3 regions of the Novosphingobium oxfordense genome follow, and region 3 is predicted to be linked to each of the others. Evidence: riboswitches for the same ligand, from Rfam matches in the RefSeq annotation. Region 3 holds a riboswitch; each other region holds the start of a gene.
The links. Region 3 has a riboswitch for cobalamin ahead of WBP07_RS23855 (TonB-dependent receptor plug domain-containing protein). Riboswitches for the same ligand answer to the same signal wherever they lie in the genome.
Positions count from the first base shown of each region.

Region 1: it holds a riboswitch for cobalamin, as region 3 does, so the genes downstream of both, WBP07_RS23145 (cobalamin biosynthesis protein CobG) here and WBP07_RS23855 (TonB-dependent receptor plug domain-containing protein) in region 3, are expected to answer to the same signal.
Region 2: it holds a riboswitch for cobalamin, as region 3 does, so the genes downstream of both, WBP07_RS12390 (TonB-dependent receptor plug domain-containing protein) here and WBP07_RS23855 (TonB-dependent receptor plug domain-containing protein) in region 3, are expected to answer to the same signal.

Region 1 is NZ_CP147008.1:8,299-17,920, reverse strand. Features, by position in the region: gene WBP07_RS23165 (TetR/AcrR family transcriptional regulator) at 24-701, opposite strand; gene WBP07_RS23160 (LLM class flavin-dependent oxidoreductase) at 811-1,923, shown strand; gene WBP07_RS23155 (NADPH-dependent FMN reductase) at 1,978-2,562, shown strand; gene WBP07_RS23150 (glycoside hydrolase family 3 protein) at 2,559-4,940, shown strand; cobalamin riboswitch at 5,084-5,317, shown strand; gene WBP07_RS23145 (cobalamin biosynthesis protein CobG) at 5,393-6,703, shown strand; gene WBP07_RS23140 (precorrin-8X methylmutase) at 6,703-7,332, shown strand; gene cobI (precorrin-2 C(20)-methyltransferase) at 7,329-8,132, shown strand; gene cobJ (precorrin-3B C(17)-methyltransferase) at 8,129-8,887, shown strand; gene WBP07_RS23125 (cobalt-precorrin-6A reductase) at 8,863-9,612, opposite strand; gene cbiE (precorrin-6y C5,15-methyltransferase (decarboxylating) subunit CbiE) at 9,611-9,622, shown strand, end outside.
Region 2 is NZ_CP147005.1:2,664,563-2,674,184, reverse strand. Features, by position in the region: gene WBP07_RS12405 (sulfotransferase) at 1-1,555, opposite strand, end outside; gene WBP07_RS12400 (cobyrinate a,c-diamide synthase) at 1,588-2,916, opposite strand; gene WBP07_RS12395 (hypothetical protein) at 2,913-3,509, opposite strand; cobalamin riboswitch at 3,734-3,948, opposite strand; cobalamin riboswitch at 4,032-4,239, shown strand; gene WBP07_RS12390 (TonB-dependent receptor plug domain-containing protein) at 4,423-6,354, shown strand; gene WBP07_RS12385 (DUF1636 domain-containing protein) at 6,354-6,773, shown strand; gene cobT (nicotinate-nucleotide--dimethylbenzimidazole phosphoribosyltransferase) at 6,770-7,792, shown strand; gene WBP07_RS12375 (histidine phosphatase family protein) at 7,789-8,373, shown strand; gene cobS (adenosylcobinamide-GDP ribazoletransferase) at 8,373-9,083, shown strand; gene WBP07_RS12365 (threonine-phosphate decarboxylase) at 9,080-9,622, shown strand, end outside.
Region 3 is NZ_CP147008.1:179,470-189,091, forward strand. Features, by position in the region: gene WBP07_RS23830 (TonB-dependent siderophore receptor) at 1-1,301, shown strand, start outside; gene WBP07_RS23835 (cytochrome c peroxidase) at 1,404-2,423, opposite strand; gene WBP07_RS23840 (hypothetical protein) at 2,431-3,006, opposite strand; gene WBP07_RS23845 (TonB-dependent receptor plug domain-containing protein) at 3,116-5,179, shown strand; gene WBP07_RS23850 (peptidase) at 5,236-6,819, opposite strand; gene WBP07_RS23855 (TonB-dependent receptor plug domain-containing protein) at 6,824-8,830, opposite strand; cobalamin riboswitch at 9,015-9,260, opposite strand; gene WBP07_RS23860 (histidine phosphatase family protein) at 9,291-9,622, opposite strand, start outside.

The DNA.
Region 1 (9,622 bases), 170 kb from region 3:
GCGCCAGCGGTCCATGCGGGCGGTTAAAGGTCGGTGGTGAGATAGGCCAGGCACATGCGGCCAAGCTCTATCTTCAGTTCCTTCCAGTCCTGCGGGTGGACCGATTCGCCGGTGGAGCCCAGGCTCAACTGGCGGGCCAGCGTGGCGAAGATGATCTGATACGCGGCGTTCGCCTTGCGATCCTGATCGGTGCCGCCGAACTGGTCGCGATATTCCAGCATGGCCCCGATGCCCAGGGCGGCGGCGCGGTTGGCGCTTTCGCGGCCGGGTTCGGCCACCAGCGGATCGAACGCGGCGCGCGCCATGCTTTGGCGCAGCAGCGGCGCCTCTTCGCGCAGCAGTTCGGCATAGTTTTCGACGAAGGCGGGGACCACGGTGGCCAGTGAATCGGATTCGCTGCGTACGCGAACCATCATCTCATTCTCGCGCTCTTCCATGCGCTTGAGGTGATTGCCGATCACGGCACGGACAAGGTTTTCCTTGCTTTCGAACCGCAGGTAGATCGACCCGATCGAGACGTTGCCGGTCTGGCTGACTTCCTGAAGCGTGAACTCCTCGCTCCCCCGTTCCAGCATCAGCTTTTCGGCCGCCGTAACCATGCGTTCGAGCGAGGCTTTGCTGCGCCCCTGCTGCGGGGTGCGGCTGACGGTATCGACGGCCAGCTCTTTTTTGGCGGCCTTGGGTTTTGAGCGTGTTGACATGGCGGCAACAAACAGCCTATCGAAATGCGAACGTCAATTCTAATTCAATTCTATTTCACACTGACCCGTACGCCATCGCGGCGGCGGCAATGCCCCAAGGGAGGGGAAGATGCGCTTTTCCGTATTTCTGAACGCCCGTTCGCTCGGTCCCGAACAGGATCGCAAGCTGATGAAGGATCTTGAGGGGCACGCGAAACTGGCAGCCGATCTCGATTACGATGCGATCTTCCTGCCGGACCATCACTTCAACGGCTACATGCCGGTGGCCAGCGACAGCTTCATCTTCGCCGCCTACCTCGCCGCGCAGATGCCTAAGATGCATTTCGGCTTCTCGGTCGTTTCGGTGCCGCTGCATCACCCCGTGCGCTTTGCGGAGCGGATCAACATCCTGGACCAGTTGACCGACGGCAAGCTGCTGGTCGGCGTCGGTTCCGGCACCACGCCGGAAGAGATGATCGGCTTTGCGGTGGACTATCGCGATGCCGGTCGCCTTGCCGAAAACAACCTGGCGATTGCGGAGGAGCTTTGGGCCAAGGGCATGGAAGACCCCGCTGTCGTCATCGACAACGGGCCGTACAAGGGCCGCGTGCTTCAGCGCATCACCCCGTCGCCCTTCACGCCGGGCCATGCACGGCTGATGCCGGTGGCGATGAAGGAGGCCAGCTCGCGCCGCGCGGCGGAGAATGGCTGGCCGGCGTTCATCCCCGCCTTCACCCCGCCCAAGATCGGCGGCACCGAGCCCTTCATCCACGTGAAGAAGTGGTTCGACATCTACAAGGGCTTCCTGCTGGACGCCGGCCATGACGATGCGGTGGTGAAGTCCGCGCTCGACTGGACGACGCACACCTATCAGGTGGTCCATGTGGCCGAGAGTGACGATCAAGCGCGTGAGGAACTGGAAGTGATCCTGCGCAGCTATCAGGAAGCGATCGAGCGCGAGGCGGAGTTCAACGCCCGCGCCGAAAGCGACGATGCCAACAAGAAGACCGATCAGACCCCCGACGCGCTGAGCGACGACTGGATCGGCACGTGGTGCCTCTATGGCTCGCCCGAAACGGTGTTGGAGCATCTGACGCCTTATGCCGAACTGGGCATCGGCAACGTGCTTTGCGGCACGACCACCGGCCCGCTGACCGAGCAGCGCCTTGCCTATGGCGACCAGACGCTGCGGCTGATGGCGGACAAGGTGATGCCGGCGTTCAAGGCAGCCGTCCCGGCCTGATACTTGAGATCGAGGCGCGGCCCGCAAGAAGGCCTCGCCAGTGAGGAGAATGCGATGACCGTGATTTCGCCCGCCCCTCGGCGGATAGTCGGGCTGGGCGGCACATTCCGCCAGTCCTCCTCCAGCGAACGGATCGTGCGCGCCGTCTTGGCCGAATGCGCCGTGCTTGGCGCCGAAACCGTGATGTTCGACGGCCCTGCGCTGGCGGCGCTGCCGCACTTCAATCCGGAGAACCCGGCCCGCACCGCAGAGGAGCAGGCACTGGTGGAGGCCGTGCGCGGCGCGGACGGCATCGTGATCGGCAGCCCCGGCTATCACGGCGGCTATTCCGGCCTCGTCAAGAACGCGGTCGATCTGCTGGAAGACTTGCGCAGTGACGCGCGCGTCTATTTCGACGGGCGGCCGGTGGGCCTCGTCGTCACGGCGGCGGGCTGGCAGGCCTGCGGCACCACGCTTTCGGCCTTGCGCGACGTGGTCCATGCGATGCGCGGCTGGCCGACGCCGGTGGGGGTCGCGGTCAACTCCGTGGAGCAGAAGCCATTCGCGCCGGATGGATCGCTGGCCGACGAAGGCATTGCCCGCGCCGTGCGTGCGCAGGCCGAGCAGATCATGGGCTTTCGCATGGAGGCTGGTGCGTGAGCGACATTACTCTCGAACAATCCTGCGCACTCACGGCCGGCGGGGCGATGTGGTCCACGCTGGCGGTGCCCGACGCGGGGGTTGCGTCTTTCACGATGTCCGACGGGCCGCTCGGCATCGCCAGCGGCAAAGTGGACGAGCGCGATATCGCCTTGCTCAGCCCGTGCTCGACGCTGCTGGGCGCGACCTGGGATCGCGACCTCACCCGCCGCGTCGGCGCGCTCGTGGGCAGCGAAGCGGTTTCACGCGGCGTGGACGCGGTGCTTGCGCCCAACCTGAACCTTGCGCGCAGTCCGCTCGCGGGGCGCGCTTTCGAGTATTTCTCGGAAGATCCCGTGCTGACCGGCGTGCTCGGCGCGGAATGGGTCAAGGGCCTGCAATCGACCGGTACCGGCTCCGTCGCCAAGCACATGGTCTGCAACGACAGCGAGACCGCGCGGGATGAGGTCGACGTGCAGGTGGACGAGCGGACTTTGCGTGAGGTTTACCTGCTGCCTTTCGAATATGCCGCCAAGGCTGGCTGCGTGGGGCTGATGGCGGCCTACAACAAGGTCAACGGGTCGTGGTGCTCCGAGCAGGCGCATGTCCTGACCAGCGTGGTCAAGCAGGACTGGGGCTTTGAGGGCCTGATCATGAGCGACTGGTTCGGCACTCATTCCAGCGAGGGCACGATCAACGCTGGTCTCGATCTGGAAATGCCGGGGCCGGCGCGGTTCATGGGGAACAAGCTGGAGGCGGCATTGGCTGTGGGGGCGGTCGATCCGGCGCGCATCGAGGACGCCGCATCGCGCGTTGCCTCGGTTGCGCGCCGGATCACTGCCAACAAGGCCGCGCCGATGCCGGCCGCCGAGGCGGAAGCTTTGCTGATCGAGGCCGCGGCGGCCGGTTTCACCCTGCTGCGCAACGAAGGCGATATGCTGCCGCTGGCGCCGGGATCGGTGAAGACGCTGGCCGTGATCGGCCCCAATGCCTGGGCGCCGTGCTTCCAGGGCGGCACGTTCGCCAAGATTTCGATCTCGCCCGATGCGCCGACGCCGGTGGAAGCGCTGCGCGAGACCTATGGCGCCTCGTGCGAGATCCTGTTCGAACCCGGCGTCGATCCGCAGCCGCGCCTGCCGAACATGGCGGTGACGCCGGCGATGGACATCGGCGACGGCTGCACGCGCGGCATGACGCTGGAATACTTCGGTGCGCCGGACTGCGCGGGCGACGTGCTGACCCGCGAGACGCGCGATACCAATTCGCTCGTCTGGTTCGTGGGGGTCCACGATCAGGCGCGCTTTACGGAGCCGGGCTCGGTGCGTGCCAGCGGGCGCTACACGGCGATGCGCGGGGGCGAGCACACACTGCACCTCGGCTCGACCGGCGCGGCGCGCATCCTTGTCGATGGCGCTGAAGTGCTGCGCGCGGGCGGAGAGATCCCGGCGGGCGACGTGATGGGCGTGCTGAAGCGCGGCGATTCCGATGTGGTCCGCCTTGATCTTGCCGAAGGGCAGGAGGTTTTGATCACCGTCGAGTTCTCGTGGACCGGCGGGCGTGTGCAGGGGCTGTGGTACGGATTGCGCGGCCCCGGCAGCGCCGAGGAAATGCTGCAGGCCGCCGTCGCTGCCGCCCACGCGGCGGATGCGGTGTTCCTGATCGTGGGGGAGACTTCGGACTCCAGCGTGGAGAGCAAGGACCGTCCCGATACCCTGCTGCCCGCCGAACAGCTTCGTCTGATCGATGCGGTAACGGCTGCCAACCCGCGCACGGCGGTGATCGTCAATGTCGGCCATGCCTTCGACAGCGCGTGGGAGGACAGGACGGCGGCGCTGCTCTCGGTCTGGTATCCGGGTGAGGGCTTTGCCTGCGCGCTGGCGGACGTGCTTTCGGGCGTGCGCGAGCCGGGCGGGCGTATGCCGGTGACCATCGCCGCGAACGAGGCGGACTATCCGGCCTTCGCGCTCCAGCCCGCCGCCGATGGCTCGCTGGCCTATTCCGAAGGCACGCTGCTGGGCTATCGCGGGCTCGCTGCCAAGGGCATCGCCGCCTGCCATCCGTTCGGATCGGGCATGGGCTATGCACGTTTCGAATGGACGGATGCCACGGCCGAGGGGGACCAATTGCACCTGACCGTGACCAATGTCTCGGACCGTGCGGGCGCGGATGTCGTGCAGGTCTATCGCGACCGTCCCGAATGCGCGCTGGTCGGTTTCGCCCGGGTGGCACTGCAGGCCGGGGAGAGCCGGCGGGTCGCGGTTCCGCTGGAGCGGCGCGCGCTTCAGCGCTGGGGAAGCGCGGGGTGGGAGCCGGTCGCCGATCGCATCCAACTGCGGCTTGCACGCCATTGCGAGGATCCGGGATTGGCCCTGGGTATCGAGACTGCCGCCATCGCGTGAAAGGTGCCCCAGCGGGCTTCGGGGCGGGCTTCGGGGATGTGCAATATCGCCGGCTTGATCGCCGCAGCCGCGATGCGGGCTTGCGGCGGTGGTTTGCACAGGCTAGCTGCACGATTTCCGGATCGCCTTCCTTGCGGAAGGTGTTTCGGTCAGATCGCGCCGGTGCCTTGAATGAGGCTTAATAGGGAACGCGGTGCGGGAGGGAGGGCCCTTCCAAATCCGCGGCTGTCCCTGCAACTGTAAGCGGTGAGCGAGATGCCGGGGCTTCTTCATGAAGCCGGCCACTGGGCAAGGCGCGTTGCGCCGCCACCCGGGAAGGCCGCGCATCGAGCGCTGACCCGCGAGCCAGGAGACCTGCCGGCGTATCGGTCGCTCTTGCCCTGGCCCAGGGATAGGCCAAGGCTCGGTACTCCGCGTGAGCGACGAAGCCGTGCGGCCGGGGCTGCATCGGCGTGCAGGACGGGCGCTCTCCGCGCTCGCCCGTCGTTGCGCGCGGACCGACGTCAGTCGGCAAGTCCCGGTCATCGTCGCTCCGCGCGGGTGGAAGTGCCTATGCGCGCCTTGTCGAAGCGTGTGCGGAACGAACCTGGGCCTGCCCGGCCGATGCTTCGCCCGATCCATCGGCCGATCTTCCGGCCGTGACGGACTTTTCGGTCCGTGGCTGGTGTCCGTCCGCCTGGCGCCCGATGATGGCGGGCGATGGGCTGATCCTGCGCGTAAAGCCCCGTCTTTCGCGCCTGTCCGGCGCCGAAATCATCCTGCTGTGCGAACTTGCCGGGCGCTTCGGGAACGGGGTGGTCGATCTGACCAACCGCGCGAACCTGCAGATCCGGGGCGTGCCGGAAAGCGGCTGGCAGCCACTGCTTGAAGGGCTTCTGGCAGCGGGCCTTGTCGATGAGGATCCCCTGATCGAGCAGCGCCGCAATGTGCTGGTGGCGCCCGACTGGGCATCGGCGGACGATACCTGGCGCATCGCCTCCGAGTTGACGGCGCGCCTCTCCGAATTTCCGGAGCTGCAGGGCAAGTTCGGTTTCGTGGTGGATGCGGGCGGATCGCCGGTCCTGGGCGCGTCTCCCGGCGATCTGCGCATCGAACGGGCGGTGGACGATACGCTTCTGCTACGCCTCGACGGCCGGGAGTTCGGCGTTGCCGTGGCGGTGAGCCAGGCGGTCGATGCGATGCTGGATTTGGCCCGCTGGTTCGTGGCGTCGGGGGGGACGGGCCGGGCCGCGCGCCATGAGGCTCCGCTGCCGGAATGGGCGGCCGGAGACAGGCGGCCGGGCCCCACGCGCGCGCCGCTCGATCCCGGAATGCATCCACTGGGCCGCGTCTGGGGAATTCCCTTTGGCAGCATCGATGCGGCGGCGCTGATCGACCTTGTGCGCCGCAGCGGTGCATCGGCGCTTCGGCTCACGCCTTGGCGCATGATCGTTCTGGAGGACGCGGAAGCGGTGATTGCGCCTGCGTTCATAGACAACGCCGACGATCCTCTCCTGCGCGTCGATGCTTGCCCGGGCGCACCCGCCTGCCCGCAGGCGGGCGTCGAGACGCGCGGGCTAGCCCGCCGGCTGGCCCCCCATTTGCCCGGCCGGCTGCACGTTTCGGGCTGCTCCAAGCGCTGCGCGCGTGGGGCGCCGGCCGATGTCGTTCTTACCGGGCGCGACGGTCGCTTCGACCTCGCCTTCGATGCGTGCGCCGGCGATCCGGCTGTGCGTAGCGCGCTCGATCCTTCTCAACTGCTTGCCCATTTCGGAGCCGAATGATGGCCTATCTGTACGAAACCGATGGCGCGGCGATCTATCGCCAGTCCTTCGCCACGATCCGGGCCGAGGCCGATCTGGCGCGCTTCGATCCGGAAGAGGAGCGGATCGCCGTTCGGATGATCCATGCCGCGGGTCTGGTGGAACTGGCCGCGCATATCCGCTTTTCGCCCGGTTTCGCGCGGGTCGCGATTGCCGCGCTGGAGCGGGGCGCGCCGATCCTGTGCGATGCGCGCATGGTGAGCGAGGGCATCACGCGCGCACGTCTGCCGGCCGCCAATGCCGTGGTCTGCACGCTGCAGGATGCCGGAGTGCCGGAACTGGCGAGGGCGATGTCCAACACCCGATCGGCGGCCGCATTGGAGCTTTGGCGCCCGCATCTGGAAGGCGCGCTTGTCGCCATCGGCAATGCGCCGACTGCGCTGTTCCATCTGCTGAACATGCTGGAAGACCCGGGCTGCCCACGTCCGGCCGCGATCATCGGCTGCCCGGTGGGCTTCGTCGGCGCGGCGGAATCCAAGGCGGCGCTGTGGGAGGCGTGTCCGGTGCCGTGCTGCATCGTCGATGGCCGCATGGGGGGCAGCGCGATCACCGTGGCCGCCGTCAACGCCATCGGGAGCAGCGCGGAATGACCGAGGTTGCAGGTATCGTTCCCGCCATCGTTCCCGCTATCGTTCTCGGCGCCGATCATGGCCCGGTTGCCGCAACCGTTACTGGAACCATTCACGGCGTGGGGCTTGGCCCCGGCGCGCAGGACCTGCTCAGCGTCCGCGCCGATCGGCTGGTCCGCAATGCCCGGCACATCGCCTTCTTCCGCAAGTCCGGCCGCCCGGGCCAGGCGCGCCGCATCGTCGAGGGCATGTTGCGGGAAGACGCCGTGGAATTGGCGATGGAATACCCGGTGACGACGGAAATCCCCGTCTCCGACCCGCGCTATAACGCCAGCCTTGCCGGGTTCTATGCGGATTGCACCGATCGCCTGGGGGCGCTTGCCCGCGCGGGTGAGGACGTTGTCGTGCTCTGCGAGGGCGATCCGTTCTTCTACGGGTCCTTCATGCATCTCTACGCGCGGTTATCCGGGTCGGTGCCGGTGGCAGTGGTGCCGGGGATCACCGGAATGTCGGGCGCGTGGACGGCCTGCGGCGCGCCGATGACCTGGGGTGACGACGTGCTGACCGTGCTCACCGCCACTTTGCCCGAGGAGGATCTGGCCCGGCGCATCCGCGATACCGATGCCCTTGTGGTCATGAAGATCGGCCGCAACCTTGCCAAGCTGCGCCGTGCCGTCGCGCTTGCCGGGCGCGAGCAGGAGGCATGGCTGGTCGAACATGCCGCCATGGCGGAACAGCGGGTCACCCGGCTGTGCGAGGCGGAGGAGGTGACGCCCTACTTCTCGATCCTGCTGATCCACGGGCAGGGGCGGCGTCCATGAGCGGCACGACGGGCTGGATCGCCATCGCCGGGCTGGGGCCGGGCGATGCGGCGCTGATAACGCCGGAGGTTTCCGCCGCGCTGGAAGCGGCCACGGACATCGTCGGCTATGCTCCCTATGTCGCCCGCATTCCGGAGCGGGAGGGGTTGACCCTGCACGCCAGCGACAACCGCGTCGAACTGGAGCGCGCCGCCCATGCCCTCACCATGGCGGCTGCGGGGCAGCGGGTGGTGGTCGTCTCTTCCGGCGATCCCGGCGTCTTTGCGATGGCGGCCGCCGTTTTCGAGGCGCTGGAGCAGGGCCCGCGGGACTGGCGAGATCTCGATATCCGTGTCCTGCCCGGGATTACCGCCATGCTGGCGGCCAGTGCGCGTGCCGGCGCGCCGCTGGGCCACGACTTCTGCGCCATCAACCTTTCGGACAATCTCAAGCCCTGGCCGCTGATCGAGCGCCGCCTGCGACTGGCGGCGGAGGCGGACTTCGCCATGGCCTTCTACAACCCCCGCTCCAAGGCGCGACCCCACGGGTTCGAACGGGTGCTGGAGATTCTGCGTGAAGCTTGCGGGCCGGATCGCCCGATCCTGTTCGCCCGCGCGGTCTCCACCCCGCAGGAGCAATTGAACGTCGTTCCGCTGGGCAAGGCGCGGGCGGATATGGCGGACATGCGCACGATGGTGATCGTTGGGTCCAGCCTGACCCGGCTGGTGGAGCGGCCGCGCGGGGCGATCCTCTATACGCCGAGATCGGCGGGATGACGCAGCCATTCCAGCACCTCGCCAACGCCGTGGACAAGGCGCGCGCCGGTCGGCGGCGGGCGGTCTATCATCAGCACCGGCAGGCCCAATCGGCGCGCGGCGACAAGCTTGGCCTGTGCACCGGTGCCGCCGGCGTTCTTGCAGACGACAAGCTCCACGCCATGGTCCCGAAGCAACTGGGTATCGCCGTCCACGGTGAAGGGGCCGCGATCGACCACCAGATGATGGTCGGGCAAGGCAGGGCGCTGGGCTGGCGCGTCGACGAAGCGCAGCAGGTAGCGATGCTGCGGCTGAGCGGCGAAATCCTCCACATGCATGCGGCCGAGTGCCAGCATCACTCGGCGCGGCGGGCCGGCCAGCCGCGCCACGGCGGCGGCGATGTCTGGCACGGTCTGCCATCGGTCGCCGGATTCCGGGGCCCAGGGCCGGCGGGTCAGCGTCAACAGGGGCGTATACGTGGCCTGCGCGGCGGCAAGGGCGTGTCCGCTCATCGTTGCCGCGAAGGGGTGGGTGGCATCCACCAGGTGCGTGATGCCATGGGCGCCGATGTATCGTTCCAGCCCCTCGATTCCGCCGAAACCGCCGATCCGCACCGGAACCGGCTGCGGCTTGGGGCTGGCGACGCGGCCGGCATAGCTGAGCGTTGCGGGAATGCCCCGCTCGGCCAGGACGTTCGCCAGCGCGCTGGCTTCGGTGGTACCGCCAAGGATCAGGATATGGGCGATGTCTGAACCT
Region 2 (9,622 bases), on a different replicon from region 3:
GGTGGGCCAGCGTGTGGAAGGCAAGCTGCGCCGGCTCGGCGTCAAGGCCCAGCCATGCCATCAGTTCCTCCGTCTCCACCTCCTGATCGGCGATGAAGTGCTCGTAGGCCAGCTCGTGTGCCGGCACGGGCAGCTCGTCCAGCCAGTGCGCGGTAAGGGCATCCATTCGCGCATAGTGCAGGGCCAGATCCTCGATCCGATAGCCGCAGGAGAAGCCATGCGTGAAATCGTGGCTCATTGCCGAGACCATCACGTCGCGCGGGTCGCGGCCCACCACAACTACCGGCGATTGCGGGAAGGCCAGTTGCAGCAGCGGCAGGTACAGCTCGTTCAGCGGCATCCTGTCGGTGAAGAACGAGGCTTCGCCGCGCAGCAGGCCATAGCGTTCGGCGCGCGCGAGGTAGTGATCGCGAAGCTGCGTTCCCAGTGCTTCGCGCTGCTCCTCGGTAACTTTCCCGGGATGGCGCGGGAAGGCGCCTGCCGTCAGTGCCGCCGCCTTTTCCGCCAGTTCGCGGCCGAACGGCAATTCACCGCCCGCGCGGACTTGCGAATGGCTCGCTAGCACCTGCTCGGTCAGCATGGTTCCCGATCGCGGGAAGCCCAGCACGAAGACCGGCTGCGGCACGCCCTTGCGGCGCGGCGCGGGGGTGAACTCCACGAAACGATCGCCGGTGAAGAAGTCCTGCCATTGCTGGATCAGTTCGCCCACGGCGCGCGCCGGATAGGTGCGGCTTGCGGTGGCAGCCAGCGCCGCCTTGCCGGCGACGAAATCCTCCCAGGCCTCCGCCTTGCGCCCGGCCCGATCACGCAACCGGCCGCGCAGCAGCAGCCCCGCGCCGCAGGGTTCCGGTTCGGCATCCAGCATCGAAAGGCCCTTCGCCCACTGCTCGGTGCACGACAGCAGCGCCACGCGTTGCAGCGTGATATCGGTGCCTTGACGCAGCGCCAGCACTTCTGCCCGGTCGAGCAGGGCGGCGGCGCGGTCGAAGCGGCCGGCCTGTTCCTCCAGTTCGGCCAGCCAGGCCAGCGGGGCCAGCGCATCCGGCATCGCCCGCGCCGCGTCGGCCAGCATCGGCGCCGCCTCTTCCAGCAGGCCCTGACGCTGAAGGTTGCGGCCCAGATCGGTCAGCAGCTGCGGATGCGGCCCGATGATGCGGATGGCAGCTTCCAGATGCCCCGCACCTTCGACCAGTTCGTCCCGCTCGCTCAGCATGGTGCCCAGCCGCATCTGCGCATTGGCATTTTCCGGCTGGAGGTTCAGCGTCTCACGCAGAACCGCCTCAGCCTCGCCCAGGCGGCCGGTTTCGTGCAGCCATTCGGCCAGTTGGTCGCGCGGCCATGTGCGTTCCGGGGCCATGGTCGCGGCTTCGCGCAGCAGCGCTTCATAGCGATCGCCAGCGCCGTGCGCCTTTGCCGTCAGGGCCAGAACTTCGATGGCGTCCAGCGCCAGTGCGGGCACGGCGCGGGCCGATTCCGCCAGTGTTTCGGCACGCGCGAAATCGCCGGAGGAAAGCGCCTGACGGGCGGCGGTTATGGTCTGCATATCGGCGGACATGCATTCGCTTAGGCGACTTGTGTGCGAAAGTGTCAACCGGGCTTTAAGTCTCGTTTTGGCGCGGTTGCGTCGAAAAGTGCGGCAGTCAGTTTCGGCCCTGAGGCGAAATAGAGATGCATGTAGCTGGAGACCAATGAACCGAGCCGAAAAACGCGCTCCCCGGGGCGGCCATCGGGTGTACGGGCGTGGGCAATCGGCGGCAGATCGGTTTCCAGCGTGGAATAGTGGAAGGTGTGCCCACGCACGCTTTGCCCTTCGATCTCAACTTCCTGCATGCCCAGTGCGGCAAGGCGCGGTTGCATCGTCGCGCGGGCGGGAAGCAGGCCGAGCAGGTCGGCGCGCTTGCCCCCGTCCTCTTTCGCGCCTTTCCCGTCGTCCAGAGACTGGCAGGCGTAGAGCATGCCGCCGCATTCGGCCAGGATCGGCCGGCCGGCTTCATGATGCGCGCGGATGGAGGCCAGCATGGTGGCATTCGCGGCAAGGCGACCAAGATGGAGTTCGGGATAGCCGCCGGGCAGCCAGAGCGCGTCGCACGGCGGCAGAGCTTCGTCGTCCAGTGGCGAGAAGTACCGTACTTGCGCGCCCGCTTTTTCGAGGAAGGCCACGTTGGCGGGGTAGATGAAGGCGAAGGCGGCATCGCGGGCAACGGCGATGGTCAAGCCTTCCAGCGAGGGAACAGGATGGTCGGCGGCGGCTTCCGAGAAATGCACCGGCTCCGGCAACCACAGCGCGTTTTCCGGCAGCATGTCGGCGGCGCGGTCCAGCCGTGCGGCAAGGTCGCCCACTTCGCCCGCCTGCACCAACCCCAGGTGGCGTTCGGGCAATCCGATTGCCTGATCGCGCCCCAGCGCGCCGAGCCAGCGGATGCCGGCGGGCACGCTTTGCTCCAGCAGTTCGGCGTGGCGCGCGCTGCCCACGCGGTTCGCTAGCACGGCGGCAAGGTTCACGCCCGGCCGATAGGTGGCAAGGCCGTGGACCAGCGCACCGAACGTCTGCGCCATCGACGATCCGTCGACCACAGCCATCACCGGCAGGCCGAAGCGGATGGCAAGGTCGGCGGCGGAAGGGGTGCCGTCATGCAGGCCCATGACGCCTTCCACCAGGATCAGGTCTGCCTCCTGCGCGGCGGCGTGCAGCAGGGCGCGGCATCCCTCTTCACCCACCATGAAGAGGTCGAGCTGGCAGACCGGCGCGCCGCTGGCGGCTTCGAGCACCATGGGATCGAGGAAGTCCGGCCCGCATTTGAACACGCGCACGCGGCGCCCCGCACGGACATGGCGCCGGGCGAGTGCGGCGGTCACCAGCGTCTTGCCCTGGCCGGAGGCGGGCGCGGCTATCAGCAGCGCGGGGCAGGCGGTCATCGCGCGATGCTGCGATGCAGTTCGGCGCGCAGAGCCGGCCGCGCGGTTACGATCAGCGCCCAGAGCGCGGCGGCCACGCCCGACCACAGCAGCGTGGCGAGCAGGTTGCCGGCGAAATAGCGCGCAATGCGGGGCAGGAAACCCGCCAGCGATGCGTCGGGAAAATGGCCGCTGAGGAAATAGAACCCGCCGCTGGACAGGAGGTACGATGCGAAGCTGGCCGCCACCAGCAGCGCGGCGATTGCGGGCAGGGCGGCAAGGCGATCGCCCCAGTGTGCGGCGGCGAAGCGGCCGGCCAGCCACAGCACGCCGTGCGCGGGCAGCAGCATCCAGTACGCCGGCGTGAAGCAGAAACCCGATCCGCCCAGCACGGTGATGACCACCAGGTCGATGGCGAAGCCCAGCGCGAAAAGCGCGGCAAAGGCGGAGACCCGCCGTACGAAGAAGCCGAGCACGAAGAAGCTGGCAAGGTCGGTATCGGGCAAGTGAACCACATGGCTCAGCGAATGGCTGCGCGTCACCAGCATCAGCGCGGCAAGGGCTGCGAACACGCGGAAGTCGAGGCGGGCGAAAGGCGGCTTGGCATCGTGCATGGCGGGTGGTCTCCCTGGCGGACGAAGAGGCAGTGCGTCGGCGCGGGGGCGAGGCCGCGCCTGCAGGAACATGCGGCCAGGGCCGATATCGCCCTGGCGAGTGCATCAGTGGATCGGTGTCACTCTTGCAGGCTCCCTTCGACGCGACATGTGGCGTGTCGTCTTGCCAAGGGTGCCCCATCGCGGGGCCATGCCCTCGTCCGCCCGGTACATCCCGCCCGCGCGAAGGAACGACGGCGAAGGGCCGGTTTCCTGACTTCCCGGATCGTCGCGCCTTTCCGCCGCCTTCTCGAAAGCCTTGCGGCCCCAATGGCTTTGTCGGCGGGGCGCATCCCCGGTTACAGTTGCGGGAGCAGTGCCGGCTTGTTCCGCGAATATTCCCCGCAGTTCCGGACTTCCCGATTAAGCCCTTGCGGGCACCCTTTGCGGGGGCGTGACTATGGCACATCGTCCTGACGCGCAAGCGCATGCCACGATGCCCGCGCAAGCATCGCCCACTTGCCAGCCGCTTGCCCGCACGATAGTTGCCGCGCTGCGACAGGTTCCTCGCGAGGGGATGAAAAGGGAACTCGGGTGAAAGACCCGGGCTGCCCCTGCAACTGTAAGCGGCGAGCCATCCGGCCATTACGCCATTGGAGCCCAAGTCATCGTTTGGCGAAGGTTCTGAGAAGGCGGCTGGAACGGCACCGACCCGCGAGCCAGGAGACCTGCCCGTCGCGGTCGTTCTTCGTCCGGACAGGGTGTGCCGGGTGAACGGGGGTGTTTCCTCGCGCAACGACAGCCATCGCTCCGCCGGAGAGGGGCCTGTTTGGGGGACGTCGCCTGTCGACCGGCTTGCCGGGGCGCTTCGCACAAGTCCTTCGTCCAGATGCCGAACCGCCGGGGCTTCGACGACTGTTTCGAAGGAAATACGATGAAGTACCGCATTCTCGCCGCCGCCAGCCCACTGACGCTGGCCCTGTTTGCCGCCACCGCCCATGCCGAGGAAGCCGCCGATACCGGAGGAGACGGCATCGTCGTCACCGCACTGCGTACCCCGGTAGATGCTGACCGGGTGGCGGAGACGATCACCGTTCTGGACGAAGCGCAGATCGTCGCCGCCCAGCCCATCGCGGTGACCGACGTGCTGTTGCGTACGCCGGGCATCAGCCTTTCGCGCAACGGTGGCTATGGCACCACGACCAGTCTGCGCATTCGCGGCGCCGATGCCGGACAATCGGTGATGGTGATCGACGGCATGCGGCTGGCCGATGCGTCCTCGACTGCGGGCGGCTACAGCTATTCCACGCTCTTCACCGACGATATCGACCGTATCGAGATCCTGCGCGGCCCGCAGTCGATCCTGTGGGGCAGCGATGCCATCGGCGGCGTCGTCAACGTTACCACCCGCAAGCCGACCCAGCCGCTGGAAGGCAGCTTCGCGGTAGAGGCCGGCACGCATGACACCGTCAATGCCCGCGCTGGGCTTGGCGGCACGTCCGACGCGATCGACTGGCGCGTTTCCGCCTCCCGCTTCACCACCGACGGCATTTCCGCGTGGGATAAGGGGACGGAGGCGGATGGCTTCACCCGCTCTTCCGCCAGCGGCACGATGACCGTGCGCGTGGCGCCGGGCGTCTCGCTCGACCTGCGCGGATACTGGTCGAATTCGCGCAACGATTTTGACGGCTACAACGCGGATTCTTCGGAATTTGGGCGCACCAAGGAATGGTCCGGCTATGCGGGCCTGAACTTCGCGCTGCTGGACGGCAAGCTTGCCAATCGCGTGGCGGTGACCCAGACCGAGACCGATCGCGCCAACTACGATCCGACGCGCGAAGTTCGTCAGATCACGTTTGACGCGCATGGCCGTGTGCGCCGCTTCGAATACCAGGGCACCTATAGCTTTTCCGAAGCGATACAGGCCGTGTTCGGCGCGGAGCGGGAGGAGCAGCGCATGACCACGGCGTCGCCCGATGACAGCACCGCGCTTTATACCGCGACGCCCCACAAGGTGAGCACCAACAGCGTCTACGGCGAACTGCGCGTCAGCCCGTTCACCGGCCTCACCGTCAACGGCGGCGCGCGGTACGATCACCAGTCGCGCTTCGGCGGCAACACCGTGTTCAGCGCGGGCGCGGCCTATACCCCGAACGAGGGAAAGACGGTGCTGCGCGCCAGCTATGACGAAGGCTACAAGGCGCCCTCTCTCTACCAGCTGTTCAGCGACTACGGCGTGTCCGATCTCAAGCCCGAAAAGGCCAAGGGCTGGGAAGTGGGCGCGGAGCACAACCTGGGCGAACTGCTGCACGTTTCGGCCACGTGGTTCCAGCGCGATACGCGCAACCTGATCGACTTTTCCTATTGCCCGTTCACCGGCACGCTGCCCGATATCTGCTACATCCCCGGCACGGACACCACGCGCTTCGGCTATTACGCCAACGTTCGCAAGGCCCACGCGCAGGGGCTGGAACTGGCCGCCTCGGCCAAGTGGAAGGTGTTGTTCGTGGACGGCAACTACAGCCTGATCGAAGCGGAAGACCGCACGCCGGACAGCAGCGCCTATGGCCGCCAGCTTCAGCGCGTGCCGCGCCACCTTGCCAATATCGAGGGCGGCGTGGACCTGCCGCAGGGCATTCGCGCCAGTGTGGCCGCGCGCTATTCGGGTGAGAGCTACAACGCCGCCACCGGCACCGCCAAGCTGGACGATTACTGGCTGCTGGATCTGCGCGCGCAGTGGCAGGTCATGCCCGGGCTGATGCTCCAGGGCCGGATCGAGAACCTGACCGACAAGGACTATGAGACGGTTGCCGGTTATTCGCAGCTGGGCCGCACCGTCTACCTCGGCATCCGGAGCCAGTTCTGATGCTGCGCGCGGTTGAGCCGGGGCCGTCGGTGGTGGTTTGCAACACCTGCCGGCTCTCGGCCGAAGCGCGCGAGGGCATCGGCAAGGACGGAAGCGAGCAGCGCGGCGGCGCGCTGCTCGCCGAAGCGATGCGCGATGTGCAGGCGGCCGAGCCTGAGTTGCAGGGCGTTTCGGTGCAGGAAATGCCCTGCCTGTTCGCTTGCCAGCGCCATTGCACTGTCCACGTCCGCGGGCCGGGCAAGCTGGGCTATGTGCTCGGCGATTTCGTGCCGGGCGAGGAAGCTGCGCGTGCGATCCTGGAATATGCCGTGCGCCATGCCGCCAGCGAGGAGGGGCAGGTGCCCTATCGCCAGTGGCCCGATGGCGTGAAAGGCCACTTCATTACCCGTACTCCGCCCGAAGGGTTTATCTGCACATGATCCAGTTTGCCGACAGGGCTGCCTTTGCTGCCGCCCTTGCCGATCTTCCCGCGCCCGATGCGGCGGCGCTGGAGGCGGCCACGCAGCGACAGGCGGAACTGACCAAGCCGGCCGGCTCGCTGGGCCGGCTGGAGGAGATCGCGGTGTTCATGGCCGGCTGGCAAGGGCGTGAGAAGCCGGTAGCAGAGCGTATCCGCGCCATGGTCTTCGCCGGCAACCACGGCGTCGCCACGCGCGGGGTCAGCGCCTTTCCGCCCGAAGTCACGCATCAGATGGTGGCGAACTTCCGGGCCGGCGGGGCGGCGATCAATGCGCTGACCGCAGCCTGCGGCGCCGAACTTTCGGTCGTTCCCATCGACCTTGACCGGCCGACCGGCGACATCACCAGCGAACCGGCGATGAGCGAGGCCGATTGCCTTGCCGCGCTGAACATCGGCGCGGCCACCGTCCGGCCCGATACGGACCTGCTGTTCGTGGGCGAGATGGGCATCGGCAACACCACGCCCGCCGCCGCGCTTTCGGCGCAAGTCTTCGGCGGCAACCCGCGCGACTGGACCGGGCGCGGTACCGGGCTCGATGACGAAGGCGTTGCCCGAAAGGCAGATGCCGTCGCGGCGGCGCTGGCGCTGCACGGGGCCGATTGCACCGATGCGTTCGAGACGCTGCGCCGGCTTGGCGGGCGCGAGGTCGCAGCGATGGCCGGCGCGGTGCTGGCCGCGCGGCACTTGCGCATTCCGGTCCTGCTGGATGGCTTCATCTGCTGCGCCGCGATGGCGCCGCTGCTGGCGGACAACGCCGCGTTTCTGGCACATTGCCTGGCCGCGCACTGCTCTGCCGAGGCGGGACACGTGCGCCTGCTGGAAAAGCTGAGCCTCGATCCGCTGCTCCATCTGGGCATGCGGCTGGGCGAAGGATCGGGCGCGGCGGTGGCGGCACAGATCGTGCGATCGGCACTGGCTGCCCACGCCGGCATGGCGACGTTCGCCGAAGCGGCCGTGGCCGGCAAGGGCGCTGCGTGAACGGCATCCTGCTGCACCTGATGCGCCACGGCGCGCCGCGTGAACCGGGCCTGCTGCTCGGCCATCGCGACGATCCGCCGCTGCCCACGGGCGTGGCGCAATGCGTGGTCCGCACCGATGGGCTGGAATTCGCGCAAGTGCTGAGTTCGGACCTTTCGCGCGCCCGCGTTCCGGCCCGGCAGATCGCGGACGTGCGCAAGCTGCCCCAACGGGCGGACCGGCGCTGGCGCGAACTGGATTTCGGCGAGTGGGATGGACTGGCTCCGCAACAGCTGGATCCAGCGGTGCAGGCGCGCTTCTGGGAGGACCCGGATGCTTGCGCGCCGCCCGGCGGCGAACGCTGGTCGCAATTGCGCGCGCGGGTTACCGATGCGCTACTCGGGCTGGACCGTTCCAGTTTGGTGATTACCCATGCCGGCACCATGCGCGCCGTGCTTTCGGTGCTGTTCGGCTTCGATCACCGGCAGGTCTGGGCCTTCGAACTTGGCTACACGGCGTTGCTCAGCCTGCGGCTCTGGCCGGAAACGGGTGGACGGATGCCCGCCGCGCAAATCGTGGCGCTCGATCGGGGCAGTCCATGATCCGGCAAGTCGTCCTGGCGCTTCAGTTCATGACTCGCCTGCCGCTGCCGGCGGTGCGCGCGACCGAGGATGACTTCGTAAAATCGATCCGCTGGTTTCCGCTGGCGGGCGGGGTGGTCGGCGCGGCAGTTGCCGGGCCATGGTGGCTGGGCGCGAAAGCGGGCGGCGACTGGGGCGCGGCGCTGATCGGCCTGATCGCCTGGGTGGCGATGACCGGCGCGCTCCACCTCGATGGATTGGGCGACATTGCCGATGCCGCGGGCGCAGCGCATAAGGACCGCGAGCGGCTTTCCGCTGTGCTGGCCGATCCGCATATCGGCAGCTTCGGCGTGGTCGCCATCGTCCTGCAACTGATCGCCAAGCTGGTGCTGCTGCATGCGCTTGTTCCCGGGCAAGTCTGGGCCCTGCTGCTGGTGCCGATCTGCGCGCGGGTTGGCCCGCTGGCATGGACGCTGGTGCTGCCGCCGCTGCACGAGGGGCTGGGCAGCCGCTTCCGCCGCGCGGTCGGCTGGCCGCTGGTGGCGTGCTGGTGCATCCTTGCGGCGGCGGCCGGATTGCTGGTCGCCTCGCCACTTCTCGTGCTGTTTCTGGCCATGCCGATCTGGGGCTGGTGGCTCCAGAGCCGCATCGGCGGCATTTCCGGCGATGGCCACGGTGCGGGTATCGAACTGGTCGAGACGGCCTTGCTCGCCGCGCTGGTGCTGCTGTGATCGGGCAATTCCTTCACCATGGCGGCCGGGTGGCCGAAGCGGCGCGGCTGTTCGGCGGCGCGGTGGACGACTGGCTGGACCTGTCGACCGGGCTCAATCCCCGCCCATGGCCGGTCCCGGCGGACCTCATGCCCGACTGGCATGCCTTGCCCGATCCCGAGGCGCTGACGGTGCTGGAATCGGTGGCAGCGCGGCACTTCGGCGTCGATCCGGCATTGTGCTGCGCGGTACCCGGCAGCGAGGCGGCGCTGCGCCAGTTGGCCCGCCTGCTGGACCTTCCGGGCCGCGCGCTGGTGCCAGCCTATCGCAGCCATCTGGAGGCTTTCGCGCAGTCCCGCCCGGCCCATTTCGGTGAGGAGCCGCAGGAGCGCGAGGTTGTCGTGATGGCCAATCCGAACAATCCGGACGGCGTGCTGCGAAGCCCGGGCGATGTGCTGGGCTGGTCCGCGCAGATCGAACGGCAAGGCGGCTGGCTGATTGTTGACGAGGCTTTTGGTGATTGCCGGGCCGATGCCAGCGTGGCCGGTGCCGTCACCGCG
Region 3 (9,622 bases):
TCCTGCCTATCGTCGGCACTTTCAAGCCCAACCCGAACAATTCCGAGTATCTCGATCCCTACACTTTCGTCGGCAAGCCCGGCTGGGATCGTTATAACGGCCGCTCGCTCCAGGGTGGCGGCAGCATCACGCATCACTTCAGCGAGAACGTGAAGCTCAGCCTCAAGGCGCGCTACATCGACAGCGATCTCGACTACTTCACGCACTACGCGGACAGCTACAGCAACCCGACCAATCCCTATCTGGATGCGGCCGGACGCATGATCGGCCTCTATTCCGACGGCAGCGTGGCGCGGATGAACGTCTTCTCGACCGACAACAACCTGCAGGTCAATTTCAACACCGGCGCGAATATCGAACACAAGCTGCTCGTCGGCATCGACTATGCCTGGAACAAGGTCAGCAAGCGTAGCGGTTACGGCTACGACATCATCGATCTCTACAATATCGACTACGATGCGCTGACCATTCCCACCATCGGCGAAGACTGGACCACGTCCGGGCAGAAGCAGCTGGGCGTCTATGTCCAGGATCAGATCCGCCTCTATGATCGCGTGTCGATCGTGCTCGGCGGCCGTCACGACCGTGTCGACAATCGCGGCGGCGGCATCGACAAGGCCACGACGTTCCGCGCAGGCATCATCGGCGAAGTGGGCGCCGGCATCTCGCCCTTCTTCAGCTATACCGAGAGCTTCCTCCCGGTCAGCGGCGTCAATACCGAAACCGGAAACCTGCTGACGCCGCAAACCGGCCGCCAGTTCGAGACCGGCCTGAAGTGGCAGCCCAACCCGCACACGCTGGTCACCGTGACCGCGTTCCACATCAAGGAACGCAACCGCGTGCTCTATGGCGAGAACAACTCGGTCACCCAATCGGGCGTGCTCACCACCAAGGGCATCGAGGTCGAAGGCAGCTACATCCTGCCCGGCGACTTCGAACTGCTCGCCAACTATGGCTACAACAAGATCAAGGCCACCGAGAGCCTGGACTACCTGCCGCGCCAGACCGCTTCGTTCTGGACGACCAAGAGCTTCGGCGTCTCCGGCGACGCGCAGCTGCGCCTCGGCACCGGCGTGGTCTACACCGGCAAGCGTCGCTCGGTGGGCAGCGCGTGGACGATCATGACGCCCGACTACACCACCGTCGATGCGCTGGCCGAAATCAGCTGGGACAAGTGGCGCTTCTCGGTCAATGCGACCAACCTGCTCAACAAGCGCTACTTCGCCTCCTGCCTTGCCCGCGGCGACTGTTTCATGGGCGCGCCGCGCAACGTGATGGGTACGCTGGGCTACCGCTTCTGATCAGCACACCAACCGGCCTCCGGCCCGCCGATGGGCGGCTGGAGGTCCGGTATTCGCCGGACGACGGATAGCGCCATCCGCTTTGCACCGGCCATGACGCCTTCACAGCCGCCTGCCGCACGCCTCCATCGGCAGCGAAAGGCGCGGATCGGCCAGGAAAGCACGATCGGTCAGGCTGTTAAGGAAGGCCAGCAAGGCGGGCATGTCGTCACCCACAGCCAATCCCTCGTGCGCCGCAATGGCATCGGCCAGCGTCGGGGCCGAACCGTCATGAAGGTAAGGCGCGGTGACGGCGATATTGCGCAGGCTGGGCGTGCGGAACTTGCCCACATCGCCCGGCACGGCGGAGATTTCGGCCAGCCCGTGATCGCTCCCCACCGGCCCGACACGGTGGAATTGCATATCCGTGAGATCGCGCCCGGAATGGCAGGAGGCACATTCGCGCCGGAACACCGCCAGCCCTTGCCCCGCCTCGGCCGACAGCGCATCGGCCTGCCCGTCCGTAAAACGATCCCAATCGCTGCCGCGCGAGATCAGCGTTCGTTCGAACGCAGCCAGCGCCTTTACAGCATGGGCATAGTCGATCCGGCCGCCATCGCCCGGGAAGGCCTTGCGGAACATCGTGCGATAGCAGGGATCGCGGCCCAGTCTGTGGCCGATCTCCGCCTCATGCCCCTGCATCGCCATTTCGACCGGGTGATCGCCCAGGATCGGTACTGAGGCCTGCTTTTCAAGCGTGGTCTGGCGCGGATCGGCCCATGTCAGCGGCGAAAGCCAGGCCAGGTTCTGAAGCGCCGGGACATTGCGCCGCCCCGGATCATCCAGCGCGCCGGGGTGCGTGCGATTGCCGTCCGCGAAGGCGTGGCGCTGTTCATGACAGGTCGCGCAGGACATCGTGCCGTTGATCGATAGATCGGCGTCGTAGAACAGCCGCCTGCCCAGCGCGACTTTGTCCGCACTCATCGGATTGTCGGCCGGCACCGGCGGCGCGGCAGTGCCCGAGTCCATGCCCGAGTCCGTGCCCACGCCCCAGTTCCAGCGCCCTTGGTCCTGCCTTTCCACGGCGAGCACGCCCGAAAACGCCGTGGCGATCAGCGCCAGCCCCGCAAGGGCATGTCGCATCGTGGCCTCAGGGCAATCGGGTGACGAGCAGCGGCAGTTTCGCCTCCGGATTGGCCGAAATCTGCAACAGGTATTCACCGGGCTCCAGCGTGAAATCGACCATCTTGCGAATGCCCGAACAGTCCGGCCCATGCCCGTGGGCGATCGAGGTTACCGCCGCGCCGTCCTTCACCACGTCGATCCAGGCCGCCGATCCCAGCGCGACACGGTACTTGCCCGCGGCCTTGACGGAAAAGGCGTAGATACCGCCGAAACTCACCGATCCGCCGGGCTTTTCGGGGCGCAAGGCAAAGCGCACCTGCGGCGTCGCGCGAAGCCCGCCGTCCACCGCCCGGCCCGGTTCCAGCCGCGCGGCAGAGCGCGCATCCGCCCCTGCCGAAAGTGCCGTGCGCGGGTTCCATCCGGCCAGTTCGGCGGGCAGCGCCGCCGGCGTTGCCGGGCAGGCGATCGGCGAAGGGGCTACCTTGGGCATGTCCGGCATGTCCTGCGCATCCGCCCCGCCCGCCGACGCCAGAGCCAGCACTGCCAGTGCCCGGGGCGTCCACCTGCGCCGTCGCGAAATACCCAAGCTGCGTCCCGCCATCTTGAACCCCCTCAATTCGTTCCGCTTTTGCGTCACGCAAAAACTATATACGGCCGGATATAGCGAATCGCCAGAGCGGCGAGAGAACAAAAACATGGGGGTATCAGTCATGCGTCTTGCATCCGCTTTCGCGGTTACTCTTTCCTGCGTCCTCGCCACGCCCGCACTGGCGCAAAGCACTTCGCCATCCGATCCCGCGACTGATCAGGCGGATCGCGGCGATGCCTTCACGCTGGGCCAGATCATCGTCACCGCCCGCTCTCCCTCCGCCCCGTTGATCACCTCCTCCACGCTGGATGCAGAGGCGATGCGGGTGTTCAATCGCACCAGCCTTGACGATGCGGTGAACCTGATGCCGGGCCTTTCATCGTCGAACAGCGGCGGATCGCGCAACGAACGGCTGATCAACGTGCGCGGGTTCGATCGCTATCAGGTGCCGCTGTCGATCGACGGCATCCGCGTCTATCTGCCGGCCGACGGACGGCTGGATTTCGGGCGCTTCCTCACGGCCGACATTGCGCAAGTGCAGGTGGCCAAGGGCTATGCCTCGGTGTTGGACGGCCCGGGCGCGATGGGCGGGGCGATCAACCTCGTCACCCGCACCCCCACCAAGCCGATCGAGGCGGAAGCGCGCGGCACCCTGAACCTGGGGCGTGAGGGGGAATACGCCGGATACAACCTCTTCGCCCTGCTCGGCACCCGGCAGGACAAGTGGTACGCACAGGCCAGCTATACCCGCAACTTCACCGATCACTGGGACTTGCCGGGCGGTTACGATCCCACGCCGGGCTCTGCCGAGGATGGCGGCCACCGCGACTTTTCGCGTAGCGAGGATTGGCGCGTGAACGCCAAGGTGGGCTTCACCCCCAACGCCACCGACGAATATTCGCTGAGCTATACGCGTCAGGAAGGCTCCAAAAACGCGCCTCTGCACATCACCGATCCGGCCGCGACGCAGCGCAACTGGTCCTGGCCGTATTGGAACATCGACAGCATCTACTTCCTGTCGACCACCGCGCTGGGCGATCTGGCGACCCTGAAGACGCGCGTCTACCGCAACAGCTTCGACAACCTGCTGAGCGCGTTCGACGATGCGACGCAGACCACCCAGACCAAGCCGCGCGCCTTCAACAGCTATTACGCGGACAGCGCCTGGGGCGGCTCCGCCCAGCTTGACCTGCAGGTGACCGATGCCGACCAATTGAGTGTCGCGGCCCATTACCGGCGCGACAAGCACGTGGAATGGCAGCAGGTATTCCCTTCCGGCGCGACCGAGCCGAAGCAGACCAGCGTGGAGGAAACCTACAGCATTGCCGCCGAAAATCGGCTGGACCTTTCGCCGCAAGTGAACTTCACCGCCGGCATCAGCTATGACTGGCGCGATCTTTCCCGGGCGGAGGATTACGCCAACAACGCGCTGATCGAATATCCGCTGCACAATGGGGAGGCGCTCAACGGGCAAGGCCGGCTCACCTGGCAGCCGGATGCCGCGACCAGCCTTCACGCCAGCATATCCTCACGTGCGCGTTTCCCGACGATCTTCGAACGCTTCAGTTCCCGCTTCGGCGGCGCGGTCTCCAGCCCCGACCTGAAAGCGGAACGCGCCACCAATTACGAAATCGGCGGCGCGCGCGATTTCGGACCGGTCCACGTAGAAGCGGCGGCGTTCTATTCGCACCTGACCGACGTGATCGTCGCCTTCCCGCTGATCTACCAGGGCCAGTCGGTCACCCAGAGCCGCAACCTTGGCAGCGGCAACTACTACGGCGGAGAGATCGCGCTGACCGCGCAGCTTGACCGCACCTTCAGCCTGGGCGGCAACTACACCTATACGCACCGCGATCTGGACGATCCCACCAACACCGCGTTCCAGCCGACCGGCGTGCCCACGCACAAGGCCTTCGTCTGGGCCGACTGGTCGCCGATCGACGCGCTGCACGTACGCCCCAATGCGGACATCGCGTCGAACCGCTGGACGGTGAACACCGCCGGCACCCGCTACTATCGCACCGGCAGCTATGTTTTGGCCAATCTCGCGGTCGACTACACGCTCTATCGCGGCGTGGAACTGGGCGCAGGCGTGCGCAACCTGTTCGACGATTACTACATCCTCACCGATGGCTTCCCGGAGCCGGGCCGCAGCTTCTACCTGAGCTTCCGGTACAAGTATTGATATCCGATTGTCGGCGCGCCTGTTTGCAACCGGCGCGCCGACAACCGCATTGGCATTCAGGCGTGGAGCGATCGGCCCTTCTTCCCGCCCGTCGCCATGCGCTTTTTCTGCCTGCGCCGGACGATCCGGCGAAACCCACCGCGAATGTCACGGCGGACCTTGTTCCAGGCCATCCAGGTGCCGGTTGCGCAGACCAGCGTGACGGCGGCCAGCAGCGGCAGCACGATCAGATCCCACCAGGGCCGTTTGCGCAGGATCGGAAAGTCCAGGCTGTGCAGCCCGTCCTGCAGCCAGCGGAAACCGCGCCCATTGCGGTCGAACGCGCGCACGATCCGGCCGCTCACGGGATCGATGTAGAGCAGCGTCCCCTCGGCATCGGCAAGGTTTGCCCGCCAGACCGGCAGCGGCGCGGGGAAGCGATGCCGATAATAATAAGCATCCTCCTGCGTCAGCAATGTGAGCGCGGCGAGCCTGGGCTTACCCGATAGCGCAGCGCGCAAGTCGGTTTCGCGAAGCGCGGAGGGATTGCCGGCCCCGTCGAACCGCTGCGCGCGGCCCTGCGCATCGGAAGCCAGCAAGAACGTTCGTCCGCCCAGCGGGGCCGTCTCCACGCGAACCGTGCCCTTGGGCAAGTCGCCCATGCCTGAAAGTGCCTGACGTAGATCGCGCCAGTGCATCGGCCCCGCCAGTCGCTCACGCTCGGCAAGGCCCGCCATGGAATCGAGAAAACCCCACGGGTTCATGGAGAACAGCCCGCTCGCCACCCAGGTCAGCGTCAGCACGCCGAAGAACAGTCCGAAGACATGGTGCCACCACCATAGCCCCTTGTACGGCGATCCGATCTTGCCATCCCGCTTGCGCCGCACGCGGGCGATACCGGCCCAGATGCCCGCCGCGGTAAGGAAGCATCCGGCCAGCGAAGTCCAGATCACCACCTGGTTCCACAAGGCCCCGTCCTGCCGCAGGATCGTGGGGTAGAGCCAGTGCGGCACCGCGCCCAGCCAGCCCCAGAAGCGCTGGAAACGCGTGGTCTCCTGCACCACCTCGCCCGACTTTCCCGAGATATAGACCTCGGTTCCCGCCGCATCCGCATAATCGACCCGGTAGAGCGGCGCGTTGCGCGTGTAGGTCTGGACGGTCCACTGATCGATCCCGGTTTCGGCCGGCGCGGCCGGGGCTCCGGCAATCGCATGGCCACTCGCGAAATCGGCGGCGACCTTGGCGATATCTGGCGAGGCGGAGACGGTCAGCGGCTTCCCCGTCACGAGGTCTACCGCATCCGGAATCGCGCGCATCTGCGGGATCGGACGGTCGGCGGCCATCGCCGGCACTACCCGCAGCACCGGCCGCCCGGCCATCATCTCGACACGGGCGGAGGAAAGCGGCTGGTCCGGATCCAGATCGACCGCATCCCAGGCCGCGCCTGCCGGCAGTTGCAGGGGCGCGAGCCCCCGCAACTGCGCAGCCGGCTCCAGCCTCGGATAATCGACGTAGATCATCACGAAGCCCGACAGGCACCAGATCGTCATCAACAAGCCGATGAAGACGCCGAGCCAGCGATGCACGACAAGGATCGGGCGCGGCAGGAAACCGCGCGATGCCCGAGGCCGGGCCGGCGCCCGAGGCTGGAGCGTGCTCACGGCCTCAGAAGCTCAGGCCATAGCTCACCCGCAGCGTACGCGGCACGCCCCGGCTGAAGTAGAGGAAACGGCTGTTGCTGCCGTCCAGCACGCCCTGATCGGTCACCGCCGATTGATAGCCGCGGGTCGCATATTCCTTGTTGAGCACATTCTCGACATTCACGCCGAACCGATTGCGCCGCGCCGCGCCGTCCAGGTAGAGATAGGCCCCCGCATCGACCAGCGCATAATTGCCGTAATTGCGGCGGCCGAAGCCCGAAGCGGTCGACCAGACGTCGCCGATCCAGCTGGCATTAACGGTCGCGCCGAAGGGCTTGTCCTCAGGCGCGTAGGACAGCGTGCCCTTTGCGTACTGCTTGGGATTGCGATCGAGCTGGGTCGAGGAGCCCTTTTCGCGCACACGGGCATACGTATAGCTGGCCGAGAGAGCCCAGCCGCCGGCCAGCCTTGCGTCCAGTTCCAGTTCGGCGCCTTGTGACCGCACGGTGTCGTCAACGTTCTTGTAGGTGCCGTCCGGGAACCCCGGATTGTCGTAATCGTAGTCGATCATGTTGGAGATGCGGCGATTGAAGTACGTCGCCTTCCAGCCAAGCTGGATCCCGCCCACCGGCACAATGCCTCCGGCCGATAGGTTGAGGTTCAGGCTCTGCTCCGGCTTCAGGTTGGGGTTGCCGATCTCGCAGCAGGGATCGTTGCCGTAAAGTTGCGATGCGTCCGGCAGCACGAACGAAGTACCGCCATTCGCCTCCAGATAGAGTGCGTCTGCAAAGTCGTAGCGGCCCGATGCATTCCAGATCGTCTTGTTCGCGCCATTTGTGTGATTGTAGCGGAGGCCAGCAGCCAGACGGCCCTTGGACGAGATTTCGTCGGTGGTGCGGACCTGGAAGATGCCGGCATGCACCTGCTCGCTGGTCGGCGCGATCAGCAGCACATCGTCACGGCCGCTGAAATCCTGGAAATCGTAGCCGAACAGATAGTCCAGCCCCCGATGCAGATGCAGCTTCACCACCGCGCTGCCGCCCCAGTCGCGATAGCCCCAGAACGTCCCCGCCGGGTAGATCACCTGCGGCTGCAGGTCGGGCAACGAGTTGCGGATCTGGACATAGGCGGTCTTCCAATCGTGGAAGTAGCCCTTGAGGAAGAACTGCATCGTGTCGCTGCCGGTATAGTCCAGCCGGACGCTGGCGATTTCCTCGTTACGGTCGTTGCGGCTCTCTCGAATCCGCGTGGGCGAGAGGTTGTCCAGCTTTGCTTCGGTGTGCTGGTATTGCGCGTTGAACGCGAGATCGGGCGCGATGTCGTACTGGTACTTGAGGCCCGCCGACCACAAGTCGTAGCCCAGACGCCGGTCGGTCAGGCTCGGCTGATAGGCGTTGTAGGGCATGTAGCCTTCGGACTGGTTGTGCGAGGCATAGGCCACGAAGCGATGGTTGCCCACGGCACCGCGCAGATATCCGTCCACCGTGGTACCACCCCAGGAATCGACCGAGGCGTTGACCTGCCCGTTGAAATCGTCGGTAAAGCTGCGCGTCACCACGTTGATCACGCCGGCCGAGGCCTGGGTGCCATAGAACAGGCTTTCGCCGCCGCGCAGCACCTCGATCCGCTCGATCATGCTGGCGGGCAGCGTGTCGTTGGGCGAGGTGCTGCCGTAGAGGCGGTTGTTGAGGCGGATGCCGTCCATCGTCCACAGCACGTCCTGCGTGCGCGAACCCTGCAGCGAAACATCGACATAAGTGAACGGCCCGTTGCGGCCACGGATGTAGAGGCCGGGTACCTGTTCCAGTGCCTTGGTCACATCCACCGCGCCGCTGTCGCGTATCTGCTTCTCGTCGACGGTCACGACATCGTTGCCATAGTGCGCAAGCTCCTGCGGCAGCGTCACTTCCAGGCTCTGCCCGGTGACGACGATGGCCTGATCGTCCGCTTCCTCTTCCGCATGGACCTGTGTCGCGCAGGCGAGACTCAGCGCCGCAGCAATCGCTGCGTGCGAAACGGTTGCAATCTTCATTTCATTCCCCTGTCGGGCGCCAAGCGAGCGGTTGGCGGAGGCCTGCCGATAACGAACGGCCGGCGCACCGACCGGCCGGGCGCCCGGATTTCGGACGACCGCTCAGCGCACCGTGCGGCCCCTGCCGCTGGTTCGTCGCTCAGACGGAGAAATCACCGTGCCCCGGCCATCCCCTGGACCAAAGCAAGAGCGACCGTACGCTGGCAGGTCTCCTGGCTCGCGGGTCATCGCTTGATGCACGACCTTCCCAGGCCTCGCAGGATTTAGCGTCCGGCCCAGTGGCTGCGACGGGCGCCCTCGCCCCGCCGCGTGATGTGCATCGCGCTCACCGCTTACAGTTGCAGGGACAGCCTCGGATTCGAGGATCGAAACCCTCTCACCGTGTTCCCTATTAAGCCTCTTTCGAGGCACCGGCGCGATCTGTGCTCACGCTTCCGGCTGGAAGCGAAGCACGCCGGCGTTAACCGCGCGGGGCCATCTCCGCAAGCCCAAGCGATTGAAGGCGCCAGGAACGGTTGAAAGAAAGGATGGTCCGGCTCAGCGGCGCGATGTCGATCGCAAGAGTCGCCTGCAGCGGAATGCCAATGGCATGGGCAAGCGCCGCGCGCACGGTCATCGGATGGGTGATCGCACAGATCGCGCTGTCGAGGCCCGCCACGTGGTCGAGCCATCTCCCGACCCGCGCGCGCACCTGCTCCATGCTCTCCCCGTCCGGCGTGCCGCGATCGGGATGGGCAAGCCAGTCTGTAAACGGCCGGGCGCCGATCTCCGCAAACGAGCGGCCGGACCAGC